2 regions of the Corynebacterium lehmanniae genome follow, and region 1 is predicted to be linked to the other one. Evidence: predicted binding sites of a transcription regulator. Region 1 holds the regulator's gene; the other holds the start of a gene.
What was found. Region 1 encodes LexA, which represses DNA repair genes until DNA is damaged. Its sites were predicted from a motif close to CGAACANNTGTTCG; they were not measured.
Positions count from the first base shown of each region.

Region 2: a site for LexA is predicted at 4,651-4,664, ahead of ACF3NP_RS00380 (DUF222 domain-containing protein). Genes of this name have one in related genera too.

Region 1 is NZ_CP170998.1:647,040-658,168, reverse strand. Features, by position in the region: gene ACF3NP_RS03135 (ATP-binding cassette domain-containing protein) at 1-204, opposite strand, end outside; gene ACF3NP_RS03130 (carboxymuconolactone decarboxylase family protein) at 463-987, opposite strand; gene ACF3NP_RS03125 (peroxiredoxin) at 1,028-1,624, opposite strand; gene ACF3NP_RS03120 (hydrogen peroxide-inducible genes activator) at 1,742-2,698, shown strand; gene hrpA (ATP-dependent RNA helicase HrpA) at 2,714-6,679, shown strand; gene nrdR (transcriptional regulator NrdR) at 6,695-7,153, opposite strand; gene ACF3NP_RS03105 (hypothetical protein) at 7,210-7,590, opposite strand; gene lexA (transcriptional repressor LexA) at 7,801-8,481, shown strand; gene ACF3NP_RS03095 (DeoR/GlpR family DNA-binding transcription regulator) at 8,553-9,341, shown strand; gene ACF3NP_RS03090 (HPr family phosphocarrier protein) at 9,475-9,744, shown strand; gene ACF3NP_RS03085 (solute carrier family 23 protein) at 9,822-11,129, opposite strand, start outside.
Region 2 is NZ_CP170998.1:73,921-85,049, reverse strand. Features, by position in the region: gene ACF3NP_RS00405 (ExeM/NucH family extracellular endonuclease) at 1-1,418, shown strand, start outside; gene ACF3NP_RS00400 (metal ABC transporter solute-binding protein, Zn/Mn family) at 1,518-2,423, shown strand; gene ACF3NP_RS00395 (metal ABC transporter ATP-binding protein) at 2,435-3,106, shown strand; gene ACF3NP_RS00390 (metal ABC transporter permease) at 3,103-3,921, shown strand; gene ACF3NP_RS00385 (DUF2334 domain-containing protein) at 3,918-4,592, opposite strand; gene ACF3NP_RS00380 (DUF222 domain-containing protein) at 4,735-6,210, shown strand; gene ACF3NP_RS00375 (S9 family peptidase) at 6,207-8,288, opposite strand; gene ACF3NP_RS00370 (phosphoribosylaminoimidazolesuccinocarboxamide synthase) at 8,285-9,181, opposite strand; gene ACF3NP_RS00365 (hypothetical protein) at 9,201-9,728, shown strand; gene purB (adenylosuccinate lyase) at 9,729-11,129, opposite strand, start outside.

The DNA.
Region 1 (11,129 bases):
CCGTTTACCGTCGATGGTTACCCTGCCTTCACTGGGTGAGCGCAGACCGGCTAACAGATCCAGAACCGTGGATTTACCGCTTCCCGATGGGCCCCGGACTTCGTAGATGCCAGGCCGTGACAACGACAGCGCGGCATCCCGCAGAATATATGGCCCATATTTCGAGTATCGAAAAGAGATTTTATTCCAAACTATTGCGACCATCACAGTTCCCATCTTGTTAGAGGGCATACGTTATCCGAGCACCAAGACACTATCGGCAATTGCACGAACACGTTTATCGTGAGTGACAATTACCCAAGTACTGGTGCTGCGATCCACTCCGGACAACTACAGGACAACATCAACGCACTCTAAAACCGGAAGGGTCTCTAAACCGCCCCGCTAAACGACGAAACCTCCGGCAGCCCCCGCTTCGTGCGGGTTCTTGCCGGAGGTCGTGCCGTCATCAAGCGTAAATGCTTAGCGGGCGTCCTCGATGGTGATTGCCTGGGCCACAGCCTGGACAACGCCGGCGACCTTGACGGCCTCCCAGACCTGCTCCTTGGTCACACCCTCCTCGCGGACGGTGTTGGCGTGCGCCACGGCGCAGTGCTCGCAGCCGTTGATGGTGGAAACAGCGAGCGACCACAGCTCGAAATCGGCCTTTTCCACGCCCGGCTTCGAGATGATGTTCATGCGCAGGCCGAACTTCACGTTGGCGTAATCGTCGCCGAGCCAGCCCTTGGCGCGGTAGGCGACGTTGTTCATCGCCATGACGGTGGCGGCGCCGTACGCGGCCTCCACAGCCTCCTCGGAGAGGTGCTCCTTGGCTTCCTCAGCGATCTCTGCGATGACCTTCGCGTTGCGGGTCGCTGCCGCGGAGGCGAGCAGGGTACCCCAGAGCTGCTGCTCGCTGAGCTCGGTGGAGCGGGTCAGCGAACCGAGGTTGAGCTTCTGGTCCTTCGCGTACTCGGGCAGTGCGCCGCGCAGGTTCTCAATCGACATCATGTTCTCCTTTGCCGGACGGGTTTGACTGAAAAAGGGTTTACTTCAGGGACTCCTGGACCACGGCCATCTTGTCGATGTTCTTGGTCGGGTCGTTCTTCTGCCAATCGCAGGCGCAGACCTCTTCGGACTGCAGCGCGTCGAGCACGCGCAGAACCTCGTCGACGTTGCGGCCGACAGCGTCCGGGGTGACGGAGACGAACTGGATGATGCCGTCCGGGTCGATGATGAAGGTTGCGCGGTCGCACACGCCGTCAGCGTTCTCGACGCCGAGCGCGCGGATCAGGTCGTGGCGGACGTCAGCGAACATCGGGAACGGGATGTCCAGCAGGTCCTCGTGGGTCGCGCGCCAGTTGAAGTGGGAGTACTCGTTGTCGGTGGAGCCGCCGAGCACCTGGGTGTCGCGGTCCTCGAACTCCTCGTTGAGCTTGCCGAATGCGGCGATCTCGGTCGGGCAGACGAAGGTGAAGTCCTTCGGGTAGAAGAAGACGATCTTCCACTTGCCCTCGTACTTGTCCAGCGACACGTTCTCGAAGTAGTCGTCCGGGGAAGACGCGTTAGCGTCCTTCAGGTTGCCGCCCTTCAGCGCGACAAGGTCGAACTCCGGGAAACGCTCTCCAACGGTCATGATCGGCATAGAAATTCCTCCAAAGAAACTGGTCATAGGTGTTTTTCAACGGACAGCAACCAGTATGACACAGAACGCGCCCGCTTTCAACGTAAAAACCTATGAACTTCGTGTAGGTTCATAGGCATGGCTAATCGAGAGTATAAACCGACGCTCGCTCAGCTCCGGACGTTTGTCACCGTCGCCGAGCAAAAGCACTTCGTCTCCGCGGCGAACAAGCTCGGCATCTCACAGCCGTCCCTCTCACAGGCGCTCGCCGCCTTGGAGGCCGGCCTGGGCATCCAACTCATCGAGCGCTCCACCCGGCGCGTCATCGTCACCCCCACCGGCGAGGAGCTCCTCCCCTATGCGAAGGCGACACTGGAAGCTGCCGACGCGTTCGTGGCGCAATCCCGCGGCGCACTCGGAGCACTGGCCGGGCCGCTGAACCTCGGCGTGATCCCCACTATCGCCCCGTACATCCTGCCGACGCTGCTGAAGCTCATCGAGGAGGAGTACCCGGACTTGGAGCCGCGCATTGTGGAAAACCAGACCGAGGAGCTGCTGCAGCGGCTTCGCGACGGGCAGATCGACGTCGCAGTGCTCGCCACCCCAACCGGCGCCACCGGGGTGTCGGAAATCCCGCTCTACGACGAAACCTTCGCGGTGATCACTTCCCCCGACCATCCCGTGGCCGGCAGAGGAGACCTCGATCTGAACGCGCTGCACGACCTCGATCTGCTGTTGCTGGACGACGGGCACTGCCTGCGCGATCAAATCGTGGAGCTGTGCAAGATCGCGGAGGTCAACCGCTCCCCCGGCGCACAGTCAGCCACCCGCGCGGCGTCGCTGACCACGGTGGTGCAGCTGGTGGTGGCCGGACTCGGCTCCACGCTGGTACCCGTCTCCGCCTTGTCCACCGAGTGCGCGCGCCCCGGCATCGCCGTTTCCGCCTTCGGCCCGGGCGTGGACGCGAAACGCACCGTCGGGCTCGCAATGCGGGCGTCGTCTCGTCGCCGTCCGGAGTTCGAGCAGCTCGGCGAGTTAGTCTCCCGCGCCTTCAAGGAAGCGACGGAATCGAGCCGTAAGCTGCTGCCGCGCTAGACTCACGCTCTGGTTATGAATGAGCACGCATCCCCTACCTCACCTCCCACGAAGCCGCAGCTGTATAAGGCGCTCGACGGCGTCCCGATCGCTGACGTGCGCAGGTTCCGCCGGCGCCTGAAGAAGGCCAACTCGCCCGAAGCCCTGGCGGCGATTGGCGCGGACGTGGACAAGGCGGCAGCTGCCGTCGCTAAGCGTGATGCCCTCATCCCCGAGATCACCTACCCGGAGCACCTGCCGGTGTCCGCGCGGCGCGAGGACATCATGGAGCTGGTGCGCGACAACCAGGTCGTGGTGATCGCGGGCGAGACCGGCTCCGGCAAAACCACCCAGATCCCGAAGATGCTGCTGGAGCTGGGCCGCGGCCGCCGAGGCCTGATCGGGCACACACAGCCGCGCAGGCTCGCCGCACGCACCGTGGCGGAGCGCATCGCCGACGAGCTGGGCCAGGACATCGGCGAGTCCGTCGGCTACGCTATCCGCTTCGACGACCGGGTCTCCGAATCCACGGCGGTGAAGCTGATGACGGACGGCATCCTGCTCGCGGAGATGCAGCGCGACCGGTTCCTGAACGCCTACGACACGATCATCATCGACGAGGCGCACGAGCGCTCGCTGAACATCGACTTCCTTCTCGGATATTTGAAGCGGCTGCTGCCGAAGCGTCCGGATCTGAAGGTGATCGTCACCTCCGCAACCATCGACCCGGAAGCGTTTGCGAAGCACTTTGCCGACGCCGAGGGCAACCCCGCCCCCATCATCGAGGTATCTGGCCGCACCTACCCGGTGGAGATCCGCTACCGCCCGCTGGTGGAGCAGGTGCAGGCAAAAGACGGCTCCGTCAAGGAGATCGACACCGACATGATCGACGGTGTGGTCGACGCCTGCAAGGAGCTCATGGGCGAAGGCAAAGGCGACATCTTGTGCTTTTTCGCCTCCGAGCGCGACATCCGCGACTGCATGGAGGCCATTGAGAAGCAGCACTGGCGCGGCGTGGAGGTCGTGCCTTTGTTCGGCCGCCTATCGAATGCGGAGCAGCACCGGGTGTTCTCCCCGCACTCCGGCCGGCGCATCGTGTTGTCCACCAACATCGCGGAGACCTCGCTGACGGTGCCGGGGATCCACTACGTGGTGGACACCGGCCTGGCGCGCATTTCGCGCTATTCCACGCGCACCAAGGTGCAGCGCCTGCCCATCGAGGAGATCTCCCAGGCCTCCGCCAACCAGCGCTCCGGACGCTCCGGCCGTATCGCCGACGGTGTGGCCATCCGCCTGTACTCCGAGGACAACTTCGAGGCGCGCCCCGAGTTCACCGACCCGGAGATCCTGCGCACCAACCTGGCCTCCGTGGTGCTGCAGATGATCTCCCTGCGCCTCGGCGACATCAACGACTTCCCCTTCATCCAGCCGCCGGATAAGAAGGCCGTGCGCGACGGCCTGCTGCTCCTGCACGAGCTCGGCGCGATCTCGGACAAGGAACGCGACGGCGCACCCGTGCTCACCGCGGTGGGGCGCGACATCGCGCGCATCCCGGTGGACCCGAAGATGGCGCGCATGCTGGTGGAGGCCAACCGACTCGGCGTGCTCGACGACGTCACCGTGATCGTGGCCAGCATGACCATCCAGGACGTGCGCGAGCGCCCTCTGGAATACCAGGCCCAGGCCGACCAGGCCCACGCCCGGTTCAAGGACGCGACATCGGACTTCCTGTCCTCGCTCAAGCTGTGGGACTACATCGGCGACTCGCGCGACGAGCTATCCGGCAACGCCTTCCGCAAGCGCATGAAGCGCGAGTTTTTGCACTACATGCGCATCCGCGAATGGTTCGACCTGGTGCGCCAGCTTCGCGACGTGGAGCGCCAGCTGGGCTGGTCCCGAGCCGAGAACGTCGCCGGCGAGCGCGACGCCGACGCGATCCACAAGTCGCTGCTCACGGGCCTGTTGTCCAACATCGGCGCCCGAGACGGCAACTCGAAGGAGTTCCAGGGTGCGCGCGGGACGCGGTTCTTGGTCTTCCCCGGGTCGTCGCTAAGCAAAAAGCCCCCGGAGTTCCTCATGGCCGCCGAGCTGGTGGAGACCTCGCGCCTGTGGGCGCGCGACGTGGCAAAGATCGAGCCCGCCTGGGTGGAGGCTGCCGCGGGCGAGCTGATGAAGCACAGCTACTCCGAGCCTGTGTGGTCGCGGAAGCGCTCGGCCGCGATGGTGCACCAAAAGTCCATGCTCTACGGCGTGACCATCGTGCGCGACCGGCTTGTGCCTTACCACCGCGTGGATGCCGAGGGCGCGCGCAACATGTTCATCCGCCACGCCCTGCTCGAGGGCGATTGGAACCGCCACCACCACTTCATCGACCACAACGAAGCCCTGCTCGCCGAAGCCGCTGAGGTAGAGGAAAAGGTGCGCCGCCGCGGATTGGTGGTGGACGAGGACACCCTGTTCGAGTTCTACGACTCACGGCTTCCCCAGAGCGTGACCACCGCCCGCCACTTCGACTCCTGGTGGAAAAAGAAGCGGGCCGAGGACAAGCACTACTTGGACTTCGACCCCGCGGCACTTCTCGACGACGAAGGCGTGGATTCCTCCTCCGCCGCCTTCCCCGAGATCTGGCGCCAGGGCTCCATCGACTACGCGCTGCGCTACAAGTTCGAGCCGGGCGATCCTTTCGACGGCGTCACCGTGCACGTGCCGGTGCCGCTTCTGGCCAACCTGCGGCCCGACGGCTTTGACTGGCTGGTGCCGGGACTGCGTTCGGAGCTTGCCGCGGAGTACATCCGTACGCTGCCGAAGGCGCTGCGCAAGACCGTGGTGCCGGCACCAGACTTCGCCGAGCGCGCCCTCGACGCGATCCGCGCGCAGCAGGACGCCGGCGGCGTCAGCGAGCGCGAGCTGCGGGAAACACAGTTTGCCGAGGCACTTGCGGAGGCGCTTAGAAGCGTCGGCGGGCGCGGCATCAACGGTGCCGACTTCACCCCTTCTGCGCTGCCCGAGCATCTGAAAGTGACCTTCGCCGCGATTGACCGCCGCGGCAAAGTGGTCGACCACGACACGGACCTCGGTGCGTTGAAGCGCCGCCAGGCCGGCAAGATCAAGTCCTCCGTGTCCAAGGCCGGCCGCACATCTGAATCGGATGCGGTGGCGAAGTGGACTTCCGACTCCCTCGGCGCGGTGCCGGAGACGGTAACCACCACTATCGACGGCAACGAGGTCGACGCCTACCCGGCACTCGAAGCCACCAAGGACGGCGTGAAGGTCACCGTGCATCCGACGAAGGCCGCCGCGGACGCCTCGATGGTCACGGCGACGCTGACGCTGCTGCTGCGGGAGATCACGGTCAACGCGGGGCAGATGACCAAGGGGCTGCCGCTGCGGCAGAAGGTGGCGGTGGACCGCTACCCGCACGGCGGCGCCGATGGGCTTGTGGAGGACGCCCGCGTCGCTGTGATCCGCGACCTGATGTTCTCCTCCGGCGGGCCGGTGCGCTCCCCCGAGGAGTTCGACGCGCTGGTGGGCGAAATCCGGCCCCAGGTCGCAGGAGGTGTGCGCCGTGTGGTGGTCACGTTGGCGCCGGCACTCGCGGAGTACGCGAACATTGCAGCGGAGCTGCGGCAGTGGGAAGGCCCAGCTATCGACGACATGACGTCGCAGCTGCAGTTCTTCCTGCCGAAGCACGCGGTGACTGTCCACGGCATCGGCCACTTGCAGCATTTGCCCCGCTACATCGACGCGATGCGGATCCGGTTGGAGGACATGCGCCTAGATCCGGACCGCGACGCCGACCGGCAGTCCGTGATTGATTCGGTGAAGGCTTACTTGGCGCAGCGTATGAAGTCCTTGCCTGCGGGCCGGACAAAGACCAAGGCCTACAAGGACATCTTGTGGCTGATTGAGGAGCTGCGGGTGAGCCTGTTTGCGCAGCGGCTGGGCACGCCGAGACCGGTGAGCCAGCGTCGCATTGAGAAGAAGATTGACGCGCTGCGTTAGCGCCGTGGCCGCAGGCTAGAAGTCTTCGCGGTCGCGGCGGCGCATGAGCCGGATTTCGGATTCGAAGTCGTCCGCACTCTCGAACGACTTGTACACGGACGCGAAGCGCAGGTACGCCACCTCGTCGAGGGCACGCAGCGGTTCGAGGACGGCCAGACCGATCTCGTGGGCGGGCACCTGCGAGCTGCCCTGCGCGCGCACAGTCTCTTCCACTTCTTGGGCCAGACGCTTCAATGCGTCGTCGGTGACATCGCGGCCCTGGCATGCTCTGCGCACGCCGACGATGAGTTTGTCGCGGTCGAACGGTTCGCTCACGCCGTTGCGTTTCACAACAGTGAGGACGGCCTTTTCCACTGTGGTGAAACGCCCCCCGCACTCGGTGCACTCTCTGCGGCGGCGAATTGCTGAGCCGGCTTCGACCAGCCGCGAGTCAGTCACACGAGATTGCTCGTTGTGGCAAAAAGGACAAAACATGGTCTTCCACCCCCAGAGTTTTCAAGGCTTGGCGTAGCCGTGAGTCTACGCCCTGCCTAGCGCGCAGTTGCCGCCACAGCCGAATGAGCCGCCTGGCCGCTGGACATGGACGAAGGATCCTCTGTTTGCGCCGAGAAAACACCGCCGAATGCCGAACCGATAAGCAGCGCCGCAGTCATGCACACGCCGAGCAGGAGCGTATCGCGCGTCTCGTGCCGTGTTTCGAACGCGTTCACATTGGAGGAACCGTCAAGACTCCCCTTGGCAGATGAGCGAGCATCCGTTCGATGAGAGCCGGAAATCGCTCGAACACCGGCGCCGCCTGTTCGACGCTTCGGCGCGGAATCAACATCCCAGACTTCTGCCGGAGGGACCACAGATGCGGCTCCGGTGCGTCCAACTAATGTGTTGTGTACTGGATTGATTGCAACTGACATGGTGTGTCTCCCTTCTTTCTGCGGCACACTCTACGTTCGGCACCGACACGCTCGAACGTTCTAACGTTCATTTGTTCGAATACGCTTACGTGTTCGATTTATAGCATCACGTTCGATACGTGTCCACCCAATGCTTGCGCCCATCGAACATGAGTGCCCTATCTGGTAGGTTCGTAGGCGCACAACGCCACCGAGTCCAAGGAGAACGTCATGGCACGAAAGAAGTCCGATCCAGGCAACCCGGATTACAACGCGCTGTCAGACCGCCAGCGCCGGATCCTCCAGGTCATCCAAGACGCTGTGGTCCTGCGTGGCTACCCGCCGAGCATCCGCGAGATCGGTGACGCGGCCGGGCTGCAGTCCACCTCATCTGTCGCATACCAGCTCAAAGAGCTGGAGAAGAAGGGATTCCTCCGCCGCGACCCGAACAAGCCCCGCGCCGTGGACTTGCGCCAAATGCCGGAAGCCGGCCGAAAGAAGCGCAAGCCGCAAGAGGCGAAGCCGGAAGATTCTGGCAATGCCCGCTACGTGCCGGTAGTCGGACAGATTGCCGCGGGTGCCCCGATCCTCGCCGAGGAAAACGTGGACACCTACTACCCCCTGCCCGAGGAGCTGCTCGGTGACGGCGATGTGTTCATGCTCAAGGTCGTCGGCGAATCCATGCGCGACGCCGGCATCCTCGACGGCGACTGGGTGGTTGTCCGCTCCCAGCCGAACGCCGAGGAGGGCGAGTTCGTCGCGGCGTTGCTCGACGGTGAGGCGACGGTCAAGGAGTTCCATCGCGACTCCACCGGTGTGTGGCTGTTGCCCCACAACGATGCCTTCGAGCCGATTAAGGGCGACGAAGCGGAGATCATGGGGCGTGTCATCTCGGTGTTCCGTACGCTGTAGTCGGTGCGTTTGCATCGAGCAGCCGCAGCCCCACAGACCGGAAATCACATAGCGACAAGCGCAGGAGATCGATGTACGCCGAGGAGCGTAGACGCCAAATCGCGTCTTTGACCGCAGTTGAAGGCCGCGTCAACGTCACTGAGTTGGCGCAGCGCTTCGACGTCACCGCGGAGACCATCCGCCGTGACCTTTCGGCATTGCACGACGAAGGCGCTGTGCACCGCGTCCACGGCGGCGCGGTGGCGAGCCAGTCTTACCGCTCGACGGAAATTCCGCTGGATACGCGTCAGCGCGCCTCCCTTGCCGCTAAAGCCGCGATTGCGGAAACCGCGCTGCAGTTCGTGCCGGATGCGCAAAGTTGCACCATCTTTTTGGACTCGGGCACGACGATCAGCAGCCTGGGCAAGCGTCTGGCGGAGACCCGCGGGGACCGGGAGTACTCGGTGGTGACCAACTCCATCCCCACTGCATTGGAGCTGAGCGATTCCGGATTGCACGATGTGCAGCTTCTCGGCGGCTCAGTCCGGCCGATCAGTCAGGCAGTCGTCGGCAGTACCGCGCTTCGCACCCTCGCTCTGTTGCGCGCCGACGTGGCGTTCGTGGGCACCAACGCGTTGTCCATCGGCCACGGCCTGTCCACTGTGGACGCCAAGGAGGCGGCGGTGAAGGCCGCGATGGTCACCAACGCCCGCAGGGTTGTCGTGTTGTGCGACTCCACGAAGCTGGGCAACGACTATGTGGTCAGCTTCGCGCCGCTTACGGACGTCGACGTGGTGATCACCGACGCCGAAGCGCCCTCCGCGTTCGTGGACGAACTGCGCTCGCACGGTATCGAGGTCGTGCTCGCGCAACCCCAGTAACCCTCGGGGCGCCACCCGACGTCTTCCACAGGGGCGTTCTTTGACTTTCTGCGCGAAAATGGTGGCACCTTCGCATGCATGCGACCTACACTCGTTGCAGACCTGAATGAAAAACAACGGAAAGGACACCCGAATGGCTTCCAAGACTGTGAAGGTCGGTTCCACCGTCGGGCTGCACGCTCGCCCGGCCACGGTGATCGCAGATGCTGCCGGCGAGTACGACGACGAGATCCTGCTGACGCTTGTCGGCGGCGACGAGGACGACGAGACCGATGCCGCATCCTCGCTGATGATCATGGCGATGGGCGCGGAGCACGGCGACGAGGTCACTGTCACTTCCGACAACGCCGATGCCGTGGAGAAGATTGCGGCGCTGATCGAGCAGAACCTCGACGAGGAGTAAGCGCTTTTCGCTTTACGACGAGCTAACGCCCGGGCACACGTCGCCCGGGCGTTTTCGCGTGCAGCAAGTACCGGACGCTAGAACGTCGACGGCTTCGGCACCTCGAAGTCCTTGCGGTACTGCCCCTCCCCCAAGGTGTCGTACGCCCAACGCATCAGCGGGTAGATCACGATGATGCCGACGGAGCCCAGCGCGATGCCTTCCAGCGTTACAGCGCCCACATCGAGAGTGAGGTTGCCGATGCCCACAATCAGCGCGACCGCGGCCGCGGTGAGGTTCGCGGGATCGGTGAAGTCCACCTTGTTGTCCTGCCAGATACGCACGCCCAGCATGCCGATGAGCCCGTAGAGCACCAGGCACGCGCCGCCGAGCACGCCGGCGGGGATGGTGAAGATCACGGCACCGAACTTCGGGATGAACGCCAGCACAATCGCAAACGCGGCGGCGACCCAATACGCTGCGGTGGAGTACACCTTCGTCGCCGCCATCACGCCAATGTTCTCGGCGTAGGTGGTGGTGCCGGACCCGCCGAAGCCGCCGGCGAGCGTGGTGGCGATACCGTCGCCGATCAGCGCGCGACCCTGCATGTCGTCGAGGTTGCGTCCAGTCATCTCGGATACGGCCTTGACGTGGCCGACGTTCTCCGCGATCAGCACGACCAGCACCGGCAGGGTCACCAGCACGGCGGAGACGTGGAACTCCGGGCGGTGGAACTGCGGCAGGCCGATCCACGGGGCGTCGGCGATCGTTTGCAGTGCGTCCTCACCCAAGCCGCCCGTCAAGGCCGCGAACAGCCAGCCGACGAGCACGCCGATGAGGATGGATAGACGCGAGAGCAGGCCGCGGGTGGCCACGGTGACCACCACAACCGTCAGCAGCGTTACCGCCGCGACCCAGGGTTGGGTTTCCACGTTCGACACCGCGGTCGGCGCCAGGTTGAAGCCGATGAGCGCGACGATGGCGCCGGTGACCACGGGCGGCATCACCGCGTCGATGACGCGTTTGCCCGCCCATTCAACGACGATGCCGACAAGGATGAGCGCCACACCGGTCAGCAGCACCCCGCCCAGCTGCGCGCCGACGCCATACTGCTGCGAAGCCGTCAGCGGAGCGATAAAGGCGAAGGACGAACCCAGGTAGCTGGGCACTTTATTGCGGGTGATCAGCAAGAAGATGATGGTGCCCAGGCCGGAGAACAGCAGCGTGGTGTTCACCGGGAATCCGGTCAGGGTGGGCACCAGCAGTGTGGCTCCGAACATTGCAACCACGTGCTGCATGCCGATGCCGATGGTGCGCGGCCAGCTCAGCCGCTCGTCCGGGGCGACAACAGCCCCGGGGCGCACTGTGCGCCCGTCTCCGTGAATGGTCCAGCCGAAAGTGTTAGT
Region 2 (11,129 bases), 570 kb from region 1:
ACACCGGCGCACCTGGCAAGGATGGCAAAGACGGCCGCGACGGCATCGACGGTAAAGACGGTCAGCCGGGTAAGGACGGTGCCGACGGTAAGCCGGGCAAGGACGGCGAGCAGGGCCCGAAGGGCGACAAGGGCGACACCGGCGCCGCAGGCCAGGACGGCAAAGACGGCCGCGACGGCATCGACGGTAAAGACGGTCAGCCGGGTAAGGACGGTGCCGACGGTAAGCCGGGCAAGGACGGCGAGCAGGGCCCGAAGGGCGACAAGGGCGACACCGGCGCCGCAGGCCAGGACGGCAAAGACGGCAAGGACGGCCGCGGTGTGAAGTCCTTCGAGATCAACGACGAAGGTCACCTGATCGTTACCTATTCCGACGGTGAGACCGTGGACCTGGGCAAGGTCACCGGTGACAAGGGCTCTGACGGCAAGGATGGCGTCGACGGCAAGCCTGGCAAGGACGGCGAGCGGGGTCCGAAGGGCGACACCGGCGCACCTGGCAAGGATGGCGCTGATGGTACGGACGGCCGCGACGGCATCGACGGCAAGCCTGGCAAGGACGGCGAGCGGGGTCCGAAGGGCGACACCGGCGCACCTGGCAAGGATGGCGCTGATGGTACGGACGGCCGCGACGGCATCGACGGCAAGGACGGTCAGCCGGGTAAGAACGGCGCCGACGGCGAGCAGGGCCCGAAGGGCGACAAGGGCGATACCGGCGCCGCAGGCCAAGATGGCAAGGACGGTGCTAAGGGCAAGAAGGGCGCCGACGGAAAGGACGGCCGCGACGGCATCGACGGCAAGGACGGTCAGCCGGGTAAGAACGGCGCCGACGGCGAGCAGGGCCCGAAGGGCGACAAGGGCGATACCGGCGCCGCAGGCCAGGACGGCAAGGACGGCGAGCCGGGCACCGACGGCCGCGGCATCGCAGAGGCCACCGTCAACGAAAACGGCGAGCTCGTCCTCACCTACACCGACGGCGAGACTCAGAACCTGGGCCGCGTCGTGGGTGCTGATGGCGAGAAGGGCGAAGACGGTCGCGACGGCCAGGACGGCAAGCCGGGCAAGGACGGCGAGAAGGGCGCAGACGGCGCTGATGGCCGCGACGGCATCGACGGCAAGGATGGCCAGGACGGCGCTAATGGCACCAACGCTCCGGCTGGCGAGGGTTCCAGCGTGAGCGACCGCTGCCTGCCGGCGGTGGGTATCATGGCCCTGCCGCTGCTGGCGTTGATCCCGCTCGGTCTGGCAGCCACCATGGACATTCCGGCACTGGCTCCGGTGAAGGAGCAGCTGAACAAGGTTGGCGAGCAGCTGCCGGTTCCGGTGCAGACCGCCGGACCGATCGCTGGCGCAGCGCTCGCGATCGCGGCGATCGCCACGCTGGCAACGGTGTGCAGCACCGAGGGCGGTTCCTCTAAGTAGGACCGCAACACTCACCACGCGTTAGCCCCGCCCCGGGAATCCCCCGGCGCGGGGCTAACTCATTTGAAAACTGTTTCCAATAATGGTTAGATTTCCTTTATGCGAAACCGTTTTCATTTGACTCCCGTGGCCGCGGTTGCGGCGACTGTTCTGGTTGGCGCGCTGGGCGGATGCTCGTCGGAAAGCAATGGCGCGAATGGCAGCGACATCATCGCCACCACGAACGTGTGGGCGGACGTGGCCTCCGCGGTCACGGGCAGCGACGTGGACGCGATCATCACCGGCGACGCGGTGGATCCGCACCACTACGAGCCGTCCGCGAAGGACCTCTCGCGAATCAAGGAAGCGGACACCGTCGTGGCCAACGGCGGCGCGTACGACGCCGCCCTCTACACCGCCGCTGAGCAGGACCGCATCATCTACGCAATCCCGCTTCTCGACGAGCACGAGGCTCACGACCACGAGCATGCCCACGACCACGCGCACATGCCCAACTCCCTGGACGAACTCGAGCACGCCTGGTTCGCGCCGGAGAAGGTGCTGCAGGTCGCAGAGGACATTGCGGATCGCACCGGAGGGGACGCGTCAGACGTCAAGCAGCGCATCGGCGACATCCAATCCAAGCTCAACGCGGTGCCGCACGTGCACATCGGCATGACTGAGACGATCGCGGCCGGCCTGGTGTGGGGCACGGAGCTGCACGACATCACGCCCGAGGAGTACGTCAAGGCCAGCCTGAACCACCAGGAGCCGTCCGCGGCGGCGGTGGCGGCCTTCCTGGAGCAGATCGAGCGCGGCGAGCTGGACATGCTGTTTGTGAACCCGCAGAGCACCAACAGCGCCACCCAGCGGTTGGCGGATGCGGCGAAGGCGCATAATGTTCCCGTTGTTGAAATTCGGGAGACGCCCCCGGCCGGCCAGAATTTCCTGGACTACTTCGAGGAGATCGTGGGTCAGATCACCGACATCGCAGCCCACGCTGAGCCGACCGGCCACCACCACTAGGAATTGCCAATTTGATCGCTGAGCTTCGCAGCGCCGCCGTCGAACCACTCTGGCGCGACCTCACCCTCACCGTCGAGCCCGGCGAATTCATCGCGGTGCTCGGCCCAAACGGCGTGGGCAAATCCACCCTGCTGGGCACGCTGATGGGCACGCGCAAGCTCAGTTCCGGAGCTGCGAACGTCCACGGGCAGATCGGCTTCATCCCGCAGCAGCACATGTTTCCGAAGGACTTGCCGGTGCGCGGGCGCGACCTTGTTGCGTTGGCGATGGGAAGGCGGGCGAGGCCGGAGGACGTCGATAAGCAATTGGCTTCCGTGGGGGCGCAATCCTTTTCCGAGCGGCGCGTAGGTGTGCTCTCCGGCGGCCAGCAACAGCTGATCCGCCAGGCGCAGGCATTCTCGCAATCGCCGGAGCTCCTGCTTTGCGACGAGCCCCTGCTCTCCCTTGACCCCGCCCGCGCACGCGACACAGTGCAGCGCCTCGCCGAGCACCCGGCTGCCGTGGTGTGCGTGACGCACTCCATCAACCCTGTGCTGGGCGTGGTGGATAGGGTGCTGTACCTGGGCCCGGAGGGCCACGTGGTGGGAAGCGTGTCCGAGGTGATGCGCTCCGAGGTGCTCAGCGAGCTCTACGGCACCCGCGTGGACGTAGTCGAAGTTGACGGACGGATGGTGGTCCTGTGAGTGCGTTTTTGGCGGACACGTCCTACCTGCTCGGGCAGGATTTCGTGCAGACGACGCTGGTGGCGTGCGCGCTGCTGGGCGTGCTGTCCGGCGTGATGGCGCCACTGATCGTGCTGCGCCAGATGTCATTTTCGGTGCACGCGACCTCGGAGCTCGCGCTCATGGGTGCCTCCGCGGCGCTGCTGTTCGGTCTCAACGTCGGTTTCGGCGCCGTGGCGGGCGCGGTGGTCGCTGCCCTGGTGCTGGCGGCGCTGGGACTGAAGGGCCAGCAGGATTCCGCGGTAGGGGTGGCCATGAGCTTCGGCATGGCCTTGTCTGTGCTGTTCATCCACCTGTATCCAGGGAATTCGAACCGGGCGCTCGCGCTGCTGACGGGCCAGATTGTCGGCGTGTCCGCGCAGAACGTGATGCTGCTGGCAGGCACAACGGTGCTGGTTGCAGGCGCCGTGCTGGTTCTGTGGCGGCCGCTGCTGTTTTCCTCCGCAGACCCCGTGATGGCCGCCGCGTGCGGTGTTCCCGTGCGCACGATGGCGCTGGTGTTCGCGGTACTCGTGGGCATCGCGTCGGCCCAGTCAGTGCAGATTGTCGGCGCGTTGCTGGTGATGTCGTTGCTGATCACCCCGGGGGCGTCAGCCGCTCAGGTGACGGCGAACCCGAAGCTTGCGGTGGTGCTGTCCATCGTGTTCGCGGAAGTCGCGGCCGTAGGCGGGATGGCGCTTTCGCTCGCCCCAGGTATGCCGGTGAGCGTGTTCGTGGCCTTTATCTCCTTCGGGATCTACCTGGTGTGCCGAGTGATCGGCCGGGTACGCGGCTAGCGGTACTCCCTGTAGTCCGCCGGCATAGCGCCCTTTTCCACCGCGGCGGCGGCTGCGGCAAGGAAGTCGCGGCGCACCTTCTTCTGCCCCAGCTCGCGACCAGAGACGGACAAGCGGATCGTGTTGCCCTTCTCCGCGCCGCGCTCGGCGGCCTTGATCACGTTGCGGCGCCACCACTTCGCGGCGCCGTACCCCTCACCCACCGACAAATTTCGCGCCTGGGAAAACTCCCCCCGCTTAATGCGGTAGATGCCCTTCGTGGAGGCAGCGACGGTAAAACCGAACTCGTCGAGCACCTTTAACGTGCCGTCCGACATGCGCCAGCGCGGCGGCGCGAACATATCCAAGTCGAAACCGAGCGCCGACATCTGACGCGTAGCGCCTTTGAGCCGGAGCCTCGCCTCGTGCTCCCCCAAACTGGCAAACTCGCTGCGCCTTCCCTGCACCGGCTGATCGAAGCCGTTGAGCATGAGGGCGCGGCTTTCGAGCTGCTCGGTGAGCCAGGCGCGGGTGCCGTCGTCCTTGGCCAGATGCCACTTTTTGTCAATGTGGGGCGCAACCAGCAGTGAAACCGGCATCCCCTCGCGGTCCAGGTCGCGCACCATACTGGTGACGTCCTCCAACGTCGCGTCGAAGATGGAGGAAATGGAGACAAGCACGCGCCCAGGCATAGGGGAAATTATCGCACACGCAGACAGTCTGCGCCGGGTGAAATTTTCTCGCGCTGTTCGCACACGTGTTCTACATTGTCGGGGCCGTGTCGGACGGGGTTCTACTATGCGTAGCCAAGTGCAAAGAAAGGAGGTGCTCCAGATGAGTGCAGTGCTAGACCAAGCGGTCAACCAAATCGTCGCCGGGCTAAGGTCGCTTGCCGACGTCATGCGGGAACCGGACTCCCTCCACCTCGCCTCCACCCACGTGGCCATGGAGCGCCTCCACGCCTGCCTGCCGTTGCTGTCCAACGCGGACGTCGCGTTCGCCTTCCTCTGCGACCGGGACGGCGCCGGCGCCCTCGTCGGCGCGAACCACGCCGTGGAGTATCTGACACGGAGCTTGGGCTTGTCCCGTCGAGAAGCATTCGCGCTCCTGGAGCAGGGCAAGAAGCTCTACGGCGAACCCGAGGTGCCTGAGCCGGAGCCGAGCGAAAACAAAGAAGACCGCGAACGCAAGGAGCAGGAGGCGGAAGCGCGCCGCAAGAAGGCGCGCGAGGCGCAGGAGCGGGCGCGACGAGCTGCCGAGAAGGCCAACGCGGAGAAGAAGCGCATCATCACCGACGCACTGAAAGACCTCAACGAGCACGCCAACCCCGGCTACCAGGAGATCCTGGCCGAAGCGATGGAGGCGGCCGAGTCCCTCACCGCCGAAGAACTCCGGAAGTTCGTCCGCGACCAGGTCAAGCGCGCCAACAAGCGCGGACGCGACTACGACGGCGAGAAAGACCCCCTCGCCGCGTGGAAGAAGCGCGGCATCTGGCTCGGGGAACCGGACGCGGACGGCGGCTCCCCTTTCAGTGGCTACCTCGACGCCGCGTCACGGGCGAAGCTGGAGGCCTGCCTCGCCGCCGGCGACCACATGGGGTCCAACATGGAGGGCGAGGACGCGGCGAAACGGGACAGCCGACGGAAGCACCAGCGCCGCCTGGACCAGCTCTTGAACGTGCTGGACCGCTACGGCGACGTTGCCACGAAGTCCCGGGGCGGCGTGGGCACGGTGGTGATCACGCTGACCCTCGACGACCTTTTGGAGGCGGACGCCTTCACCGAGTTCCCCACCAACACCTCGGTGTCGCTGACCCCGCTCGACATTGTGCGTTTGGGGCTTGCCGGGGACAGCTTCATCCTCCAACTCGACTCCGCTACCGGCGTCCCGCTTTCCCTCGGACGCACCCGCCTAGCCTCCGTGGAACAGAGGCTCGTGCTGCTGGCCATGCAGGGCGTGTGCGCGTGGAACGGCTGCACCAAGCCGGGTGTCGAGCTCGAGGCCCACCACTTGGATTCCTACCTCAGTGGCGGGCTCACCAGCATCGAAAACCTGGTGCTGCTGTGCCGCGAGCACCACATGTGCAACAACGACAACAAAGACGGTGCCGGAAACAAAGGCCATTTCGGCCGGGACCCCGACACCGGCGACGTGCACTACCACCCCGCCAACGGGGACCCACCCAGGCACACAACCACCTACCAGTACCGCAATTCACCTGGTCAGAGGCTTGCCAAAAAGGCGAGGTCCCGGCACGGCGGCAACCACAACCGCCCGCCGGACCCTGCCCTATTCGACCCGGACGGTTAAACCGCCTCGGCCTTCACCAGCGTCCACGCGTACTCGAACGCGGTCTGCTTCCACTTGGCGTAGCGGCCGGACACGCCGCCGTGCCCTGCGGACATCTCCGTCTTCAGCAGGATCTCGCCTGCGGTGCCCACCTCGCGCAGCTTGGCCACCCACTTCGCGGGCTCGACGTAGAGCACGCGGGTGTCGTTCAAGCTCGTCACCGCGAGAATGTCCGGGTAGTCCTGCGCGGTGATGTTCTCGTACGGGGCGTAGGTCGCCATGTAGTCGTACACCTCGGGGTCGTGGTACGGGTCGCCCCACTCTTCCCACTCCCCCACTGTCAGCGGCAGCTCGGGTTTGAGGATGGAGGTCAGCGGGTCCACGAACGGCACGATCGCGAGGATGCCGGCGAACTTCTCCGGGGCCATGTTTGCCACCGCACCCATGAGCAGGCCGCCGGCGGAGCCGCCCTCGGCCACCAGCTGCTTAGGCGTGGTCAGCCCCAGCTCCACGATGCGGTCGGCGCACGCGATGAAGTCCGTGAAGGTGTTGGTTTTGTGCAGCATCTTGCCGTTGTCGTACCACGCGCGGCCCATTTCGCCGCCGCCGCGCACGTGGGCGCACACCCACACCATGCCGCGGTCGAGCAAACTCAACCGCGACACCGAGAACCCGGGGTCCGTGGATGCCTCGTACGAGCCGTAGCCGTACAGCAGCGCGGGCGCGGGACCCTCGACGCCCTTGTGGCGCACAACCGAAATCGGCACCTGTTCGCCGTCGGGGGCGGTTGCCCACTCGCGGAACGCCTCGTACTCGTCCGGGTTGTAGCCGCCCTCGACCTCTTTTTCCTTCAGCAGGGTCAGCTCGCCGGTCGCCACCGTGTAGTCCAGCACCTGCGAGGGCTGGGTGTAGGAGGAGTACCCGATGCGCACCACCGGGGCGTCCCACTCCGGGTTGCCGCCGAGGCCGACGGTGTAGAGCTCCTCGGAGAATTCCAGCTCCTTGAACTCGCCGAAACCGCTGTCGAGCGACGCCACGGCCAGCCGCGGGATCCCGCCGCGCCTGTAGGCCATGAACATGAAGTCGCGGTAGGTGTCGATCGCCTCGACGCGCACGGTTTCGGAGTGCTCCACCAGCACGGGCAGTTCCCGCAGGGGAGGCACAGCGCCGACGGGCGTTGTCGCGACGCAAAAGTTCGCTCCGTGGGCGTTGTGCGTGACCACCCACTGCTCTTCGCCGTCGACGACGCAGAAGTCCGGGTGGTACTCGATGCCGGCCTCGCGCTCCCACAGCACCTGGAACTCGCCGGTGGGATCCGCCATGTCGAGCACGCGGTACTCGGAGGTCAGCGAGGACGACGCGATGATCATGAGGAACCGCTCGGCACGGTCCGCGCCCACGCCGACACCGAACTTCTCGTCCGTCTCCTCGTACACCAGCACATCCTCGGACGCGTCGGTTCCCAGCTTGTGGCGCCAGATTTGGTGGGGCCGCCAGGCGTCGTCGCAGCGGACGTAGAACAGGTAGTTCTCGCCCGCCCAGGTCGCGCCGTAGAAGATGCCTTCGAGCTCGTCGTCGAGCAGTTCGCCGGTATCCAAATTCTTGATCCGCAGGGTGAAGCGCTCGTCGCCCTCGGTGTCGAAGGAGTACGCGAGCAGGCGGCCCGAGGTGGACACGGACGATGCCCCGAGCGAGAAGAACTCGTGCCCGTCGGCGAGCTCGTTGACGTCGAGAAGCACCTGCTCGCCCGGCATGTCCTCGGCGACTTCGGGCGGGGTCCACGGGTCTTCCGCGGTGGGGATGCGGCAGGAGATGCCGTAGTCCTTGCCTTCGATGGTGCGGCCGTAGTACCACCAGTTGCCCTGGCGCTGCGGCACGGACATGTCGGTCTCTTTGATGCGGGATTTGATCTCGCCGTAGACGTCGTCCACCAGCCCGGACCACGCGGAAGTGCGCTCAGACGTGTAAGCGTTCTCCGCCTCTAGGTGCGCGAGGACTTCGGGGTTGTCCTTGTCGCGCAGCCACTCGTAGTTGTCCACGAACTCGCGGCCGTGGAACGTGCGGACAATCGGGCGTTTGTCAGCTACGGGTGGGATCATGCATGCTCCCCCGGCCACTCGGAGAAGCGGCGGCCGGAAAGCCGCTCGTATGCCTCGATGTAGCGGTCGCGGGTGGCTTCCACGACGGAGCCGGGCAGCTCCGGCGGCGTGGTGCCTTCCTCCTGGTCCCAGCCGGACTTCGGGCCGGTGAGCCAGTTGCGCACGTACTGCTTGTCAAAGCTGGGCTGGTTGCGGCCTTCCTCGTAACCGTCGGCGGGCCAGTAGCGGGAAGAATCCGGCGTGAGCACCTCGTCGGCGAGCACGAGCTCGCCGTTTTCATCCAACCCGAACTCGAGCTTGGTGTCGGCGAGGATGATGCCCTTGGTCTCCGCGTAGTCGGCGGCGCGGCGGTATACCTCGAGCGTGGCGTCGCGCAGGCGCTCGGCGAGGTCCGCGCCGAGTTTTCCTGCCATGTGCTCGAAGGTGACGTTGATGTCGTGGTCGCCCTGCTCGGCTTTGGTGGCGGGGGTGAAGATCGGCTCGTCCAGCTTGGACGCCTCGGTCAGCCCCTCGGGCAGCTTCACGCCGCAAACTCGGCCGGTGGCGTCGTATTCCTTCTTGCCGGAGCCGGTGAGGTAGCCGCGGGCCACGCACTCGAACGGCACCATGTCCAGCTTCTTCACCACCATGGCGCGGCCGAGGACGTCTTCGGGGATGCGCTCGTCGTCGATCGGGCCGGCGAGGTGGTTCGGCACGTCGGAAAGCAGGTCGAAGAAGAACATGGAGGTGGCGGTGAGGATCCGCCCCTTGTCCGGGATCGCCGGTTCGAGGGAAAAATCGAAGGCGGAGATGCGGTCGGTCGCGACCATGAGCAGGGTCTGCTCATCCACCTCGTAGATCTCGCGAACCTTGCCGCCGGAGATGTGTGAGTAATCTGAAAGCTCTGGACGCATGCGCGCTAGTATATGCGCCGTGAAAAACCGCGCTACCGTTGTCCTCCTCCCGCTTCTTCTCGCAGCGTGCACCGCGCCTTCGGAGTTCAGCGGGGAGATGCCGGACTTCTACCCTTCGCGCGACGGCGCCACGTTCCGTTTCGGCCAGACGGGCAAGATCGTCACCGAAGACGTGCGCTACCACGTGCCGGTGCAGTGGGAGGTCACGGTCGACGAGCCGACCACCACCCGCGCGCCCCGCAGCGCCGAACAAGCCCGCTCCATCGTGTGCTTCCCGGTCAGCTTCACCCCGGTTGCCATCGGCGAGTTCCCCATGGATGTCACGGTCGCGCTGCCGGAGCTTTTGCCTATCGACGGCCCCCTGGCCGCCAACGTGGCCGACCCGAATTACTGCGGCGACTGGGACATCACCGGATACACCGGTGAGCTGGAGGAAAACCGCACCTACACCGGCTTTGTGGTCTCCTGGGCGGGCAGCGCGGATCCGGGCATCGTGGGCCGCGGCGTCGAGCTCAAGGGCCGCGACACCACCCTCACGTGGAAGTAACTACAGGATGTCGCCCGGGGTGTAGGCGGCGGCCTGCGGATGCGCGTCGACAAGCTGTTGCACCCTCGCGAGCACCCGGTCCACCTGGGACTCGGCCGCGCCGATGAACGCGTGGCGATCCGAAAGCGCCTCCTCCAACTGCGCCTGGTCCAGCGGCAGGCGCTCGTCGGTGGCCAAGCGCTCCACCAGGTTCTGCTCCGCGCCGCGCTCGCGCATGTCCAACGCCATGGCCACCGCGTTTTCCTTGATCACCTCGTGCGCCGTCTCGCGGCCGACGCCCGCACGAACGCTTGCCATAAGGATGCGCGTGGTGGCCAGGAAAGGCAGGTAGCGGTCCAGTTCGCGGTTGATCATGGCCGGGAATGCGCCGAACTCTTCGAGGACGGTGAGCATGGTCTCCAGCTGGCCGTCGATGGCGAAGAACGCGTCCGGCAGCGCCACGCGGCGCACCACGGAGCAGAACACGTCGCCCTCGTTCCACTGCTGGCCGGACAAATCCGCCACCATGGTGAGGTAGCCGCGCAGGATCACCTGGAAGCCGCCGACGCGCTCGCAGGAGCGCGCGTTCATCTTGTGTGGCATGGCCGACGAGCCGACCTGGCCTTCCTTGAAGCCCTCGGTGACGGTCTCGTTGCCGGCCATGAGCCTAATCGTGGTCGCCAGCGAGGACGGGCCCGCGCCCAGCTGCACCAGCGAGGACACGACGTCGAAGTCGAGGGAGCGCGGGTAGACCTGCCCCACCGAATCAAAGACGCGGTCAAAGCCGAGGCCGTCCGCGATACCCTGCTCGAGGCGGGCCAGCTTCTCTTCGTCGCCGTCCATGAGGTCGAGCATGTCTTGCGCGGTGCCCATCGGGCCCTTGATGCCGCGCAGCGGATACCGTTCCAGCAGCTCCTCGATGCGCTCGACCGCCACGAGGATCTCGTCGGCGGCGGAGGCGAAGCGCTTGCCCAGGGTGGTCGCCTGCGCCGCCACGTTGTGGGAGCGGCCGGCCATGACCAGGGACTTGTACTCGCCGGCGCGGTTGCCCACGGCCTTCAGCAGCGCGATCGCCTTGTCGCGGGTGAGCTCGAGGGCGCGGCGCACCTGCAGTTGCTCCACGTTCTCAGTCAGGTCGCGCGAGGTCATGCCCTTGTGGATTTCTTCGTGCCCCGCCAGCGCGTTGAACTCCTCGATGCGCGCCTTCACGTCGTGGCGGGTAATTTTTTCGCGCTCAGCGATGGACTCCAGGTCCACCTGGTCGATGACTTTCTCGTAGTCCTCGATCGCGCCCGGTTCCACGGAGACACCGAGCTCCTGCTGCGCCTTCAGCACGGCGATCCAGAGCTGCCGCTCCAGGATGATCTTGTGTTCCGGGGCCCACAGGGTGGCCATCTCCGGGGAGGCGTAGCGGTTACTCAG